Regions from separate parts of the Microbacterium altimontanum genome, predicted to be linked through region 2. Evidence: predicted binding sites of a transcription regulator. Region 2 holds the regulator's gene; the other holds the start of a gene.
What was found. Region 2 encodes HspR, which represses chaperone genes until heat shock. Its sites were predicted from a motif close to AAGTTGAGTCNNNNNGACTCAACTT; they were not measured.
Positions count from the first base shown of each region.

Region 1: a site for HspR is predicted at 1,205-1,229, ahead of AC3RX1_RS15805 (ATP-dependent Clp protease ATP-binding subunit). Genes of this name have one in related genera too.

Region 1 covers NZ_JBYRJB020000010.1:14,560-17,021, forward strand. Annotated here, with positions in the region: gene AC3RX1_RS15795 (hypothetical protein) at 1-697, shown strand, start outside; gene AC3RX1_RS15800 (VOC family protein) at 759-1,127, opposite strand; gene AC3RX1_RS15805 (ATP-dependent Clp protease ATP-binding subunit) at 1,270-2,462, shown strand, end outside.
Region 2 covers NZ_JBYRJB020000002.1:400,522-402,983, reverse strand. Annotated here, with positions in the region: gene AC3RX1_RS04125 (DnaJ C-terminal domain-containing protein) at 1-693, shown strand, start outside; gene AC3RX1_RS04120 (heat shock protein transcriptional repressor HspR) at 800-1,252, shown strand; gene AC3RX1_RS04115 (hypothetical protein) at 1,249-1,446, shown strand; gene AC3RX1_RS04110 (ABC transporter substrate-binding protein) at 1,781-2,462, shown strand, end outside.

The DNA of each region.
Region 1 (2,462 bases), on a different contig from region 2:
CGCGCTGTTCGCCATCGCGCTCGCTCTCGTCGCCCTGTCGGGACACAGTGTGGAACAGGTGCTGCTGGATGTCGCAGCCCCCTTCGCCGTGCTGATCGCGCTCGTACCCACACCGGTCATCGCCGGCGACACGCGCGACGCCGGCGAGCTGTGTCCGCCCGACGTGGAGTGCGTGCCGGCCTCTGAGGCGCTCGCGATGCAGGTGGGCGTCACCGTACTCGTCGTGACGACCCTCGCCGCCGCTGCCGCCGCTGTCGTCCTGGCCGTGACACGACCCCGCGCGCCGAAGGCGCCCATGATCGCGCCCGGCGTGTGGGTTCCGGCCGTGGTCGTCGCTGCGGTCGCCGTCGCGCTCCTCGTCTGGCTGACCGCCTCGCCGGACACGCTCCTGGCCTTCGGGCACTTCATCGCGACCGGGGTCTTCTTCGGCCTCATGGTCGCCGTCGCCATCGTGTCGGCGCGCACGGCCCGTGCGCCGTGGCGCGGCGTGTACGTGGTCGTCGCGGTCGGCATGGTCGGCGCGCTCTGCTACCTCGCGGTCGTGTTCGCGGCCCGTCTCGCCGGCGCCGACCAGCACGGCCAGCCGTGGGTGCTCGTCGGCGAGGTCGGTCTCATCTGCCTCTTCGCCATCTTCTGGCTCGCGCAGACCGCGCAGAAGTGGGATGAGACCGACCCGTCGCTCCTCGCGCCCCTCTGAGAGCCGGACGCGCCGCGCGGTCCGCCGCTGCCGGGCGGGAGGCCCTTGGGGCGTCCCACCGCTACCGGGGCGGAAGCTGCTGCAGGGTCCAGCGGTTTCCGTCGGGGTCGCGGAACGTCACGAACCGCCCCCACGCCTGCTCATCGACCCCGTCGGCCTCGACTCCGACGTCGCGCAGATGCGCGAGCGCCTCATCGGCATCCGGCACCACGACCTGGATCGTGTTCTGCCGGCCCGGCTCGAGATCGATGCCGAGGTTCGTGCCGAACGCGATCGAGCAGGCAGACCCGGGCGGGGTCATCTGCACGAACCGCAGCCCCTCGAACGGGGTCTGATCGTGGTCGGGGTGGAACCCGATCCGCGTGTAGAACTCCTTCGCCGCGTCGACATCGGTCACCGGGACGAAGATCAGCTCGATCCGCCAGTCCATACCTGCTCCTTTGCTCGGGAGCTCCCACGGTAGGGCCGACGTCCGACATCGGGAATACTCAGCGGGCGTACGCGTTAAACTTGATACGACCGCACTCAAGTTGACGTTGATGTGCGGGAAGCACTTCTCAAGGAGCCAGTGAATGTCAGACGACACCCCGTTCGAGGGCGCCGCGGATGGCGCGCGCGCATTCGACGATTTCCTCGCGCGCTACCTCGCCGGTGAGCGTGCGCGTCAGCAGCGGTCCATCGACCTGAGCCGCTTCATGACAGCCCGTACGCAGGAGATCCTGCAGCAGGCGGCGCAGTTCGCCCTCGCCCGCGGGCAGCGCGAGGTCGACACCCTGCACGTCCTGCGCGTGCTGATGGACGTCGATCCGGTGCAGCACGCCGTGCGGCGCGCGGGCGCCGAGCCCACGGCGATCGCGCAGGGCGCGGAGCAGCGGCTGCCCGCGCCGAGCGCGACATCCGCCGATCCCGACGGCGCCGTCGTCACGCCGGCGCTGCAGCGCACCCTGTTCCACGCGTTCCAGGTCGCCCGCTCGTCGGGCTCGACCTACATCGACCCGGAGCACCTGTTCTTCGCGCTCGTGCTCGCGCAGGACTCCCCGGCCGGCCAGGTGCTCGCCCACGCCGGTGTGACCGCCGAGGCGCTGACCCAGCCTGGCGAGACCGTCGCGCCCGGAGGCGCCCCGGCTCCGCAGCAGCAGCCGTCCTCCGGCTCGATGCTCGACAAGTTCGGCACCGACCTCACGGCTCTCGCCGAGGCGGGCGAGCTCGACCCGGTGATCGGCCGTGCCGACGAGATCGAGCAGACCATCGAGATCCTCAGCCGCCGGACGAAGAACAACCCCGTGCTCGTGGGCGAGGCCGGCGTGGGCAAGACCGCGATCGTCGAGGGCCTCGCCCGTGCGATCGTGGCGGACGAGGTGCCCGAGCAGCTGCGCGGCGTGCGCGTCATCGCGCTCGACCTGCCGGCGATGCTCGCCGGCACCCGGTACCGCGGTGACTTCGAAGAGCGCCTCACCGCGACGATGGACGAGATCGCCGCCCGCAAGGGCGACCTCGTCGTCTTCATCGACGAGGTGCACACCGTCGTGGGCGCTGGCGGCAACGGCGAGGGCGGCATGGACGCGGGCAATATCCTCAAGCCCCGTCTCGCACGTGGCGATCTGCACCTGGTGGGGGCCACGACGCTCGACGAGTACCGCCGCATCGAGAAGGATGCGGCCCTCGAGCGCCGCTTCCAGCCCGTCAAGGTCGGCGAGCCGAGCGTCGAGGAAGCCGTCGAGATCCTCCAGGGGCTGAAGAGCGCGTACGAACGGCACCACCGTGT
Region 2 (2,462 bases):
GGCGGCCGCCCCGGCGGTGCGCGCTACCAGCAGAACGCGAACTTCGAGGACATCTTCTCGATGTTCGGCCAGCAGGGCGGCACGTTCGGCTCCGGCGGGTTCGGGGAGCCGACCGGCGGGTTCCGCGGCTACGGCGGGCCGCAGCGGGGCGCCGACGTGACGGCGCGCACGACGCTCGACTTCGCGACCGCGGTGCGCGGCGAGACGATCACGCTCGCGGGGGAGGACGGCAAGCCCTTCAAGGTGAAGATCCCGGCAGGGGTCGCGGATGGGCAGAAGATCCGTCTGCGCGGCCGCGGGCGCCCGTCGCCGGATGGCGGCGAGAACGGCGACATCGTCGTGACGGTGACCGTGCGCCCGCATCCGGTGTTCACCCGTGACGGGCTGAACCTGCGCGTCGTCGTGCCCGTGACCTTCACCGAGGCGACGCTGGGTGCGACCATCGAGGTGCCGACGCTGGGCGGCGATCCGGTGCGGCTGAGGGTCGCACCCGGGACTCCTTCGGGACGTGTGCTCCGCGTGAAGGGCCGAGGCGTGGAGAGCAAGAAGGGCACCGGCGATCTGCTGGCCGAGGTGCAGGTCGCGGTGCCGGCGCACCTCGACGACCAGGCGCGGGAGGCGCTCGAGCACTTCGCGTCGCTCGAGCCGAAGGAGAACCCGCGCGCCGAGCTGATGGCGAAGGCTCGGGCCTGACATGTCCGCCGGGACCGCTCACCTGTCGCAAATCGACCTTCGCTGCGGTGAGGAAGGTCGATTTGCGACGGGCGAGCGGGCCCTCTGGACGAGAAGGGGGTGACGGATGATGAATGAGCAGCAGCGGCCGCTGGACGAGGACGCCCCGATCTTCGCGATCGCGGCGGCGTCGGAGCTGGCCGGCATGCATCCCCAGACCCTGCGTCAGTACGACCGGCTGGGGCTCGTCGTTCCCGCGCGCACGCAGGGCGGGTCGCGGCGCTACTCCGTGCGCCACGTGCATCAGCTACGCGAGGTGGCACGGATGTCGGCCGACGGGATGAGTCTGCCGGCGATCGCGCGCATCCTCGAGCTCGAGGACAACGTCCGTGAACTGCACAACCGGGTGCGTGACCTGGAGGAGCGCGTGCGGCTCGAGATGGCGAACCGCCCGGGTGCCCGGGTGTTCGCCGCGGGCGCGACCGGGTCGGTCGTCACATTGCGGCACGGGCGTCGCGTGCGCCGATCCACCGACATCGTGCTCTACCGCCCGCACGTCCGCGACGACGAGGAGCAATGAGCGGGTACGAGCCGTTCACCTATCAGGTGACGAAGGCCGGTGACGTGCTCATCGATCGCGGCGGCCGCACCGTCACGACCGTGCGCGGTGCGGCGGCCGCGCGCCTCTCTGCGCGTCTGGGCCGCGGCGACGCAGCCGACCAGGCCCTCCTGCAGCGCGCCACGGGCAATTATCGCCGCGGCAACGAGCGGTGACCGCGGGCGTCTGCGTGGGGGCCTCGGCATGCGGAGCGCGCTGAAATCGATTTCCCTGCCGGCATCGAACGGCCACGGCGACTCAGGGGCGTGAAGCGCCGCCAGAGGTGGTCCTGCCTGGGGCTGCATCCCGTCCCACAGCCCTTCCATGTCACAGTCGGGTCTCGTCCCGTTGCGGATGAAATCGATTTCGTTTACGCTGGCCTCCGACGAGATCAAGGGTGATCCGCTGCGCCGCCAGGGGCAGCCCGAGACATCCTGCTCGGCGCTCACTCCGGTCAGTGACCGGCCACAGCAACGGCTCGCGGACGAGTCGTGTTCCTGAGGAGGACGAATGCACAAGAGTAAGGGCAGGCTGATCGCGGCTGGCGCCGCGCTGGTCGTGGCAGGCATGGCACTCTCCGCGTGCTCGGGCGGCGGGACGGGCGGACCGGATGCCAACGGCGTCACGACCATCACGTTCTGGCACCGCACGTTCACTCCGCCGGAGAACGCCTGGTACAAGGACATCGTCAAGAAGTTCAACGCATCGCAGGACAAGATCAAGGTCGTCGACACCGAGGTGCCCGCCGACGCCTGGGACCAGAAGATGAAGGCCGCGCAGGCCGCCGGCAAGGCGCCTGACATCTACACCCACTCGGGGCCGATCCAGGACGCGGTCAACGCCGGCCAGCTGTACGACCTCGGCAAGGTCGTCGATCAGAAGGCGCTCGACGAGATCATGCCGTTCGCGCAGTCGGTGTCCAAGCTGAACGGCAAGTTCTACGCCTACCCGCTGCTGATGGAAGCTCAGACCGTCCTCTTCTGGAACAAGGACATGCTGACCGCGGCCGGCGTGGACGCCACGAAGGCGCCCGCCACGTGGGACGACCTGATGGCTGCGTGCGCGAAGATCAAGCCGACGCTGAAGTCCGGTCAGTACTGCATCTCTCCCGCGGCCGACGCAGTCACGTTCGCCTGGTCGACGGTCGGCCAGCAGTACAACTTCGCGGGCCACACGGCGCTCACCGCCGACT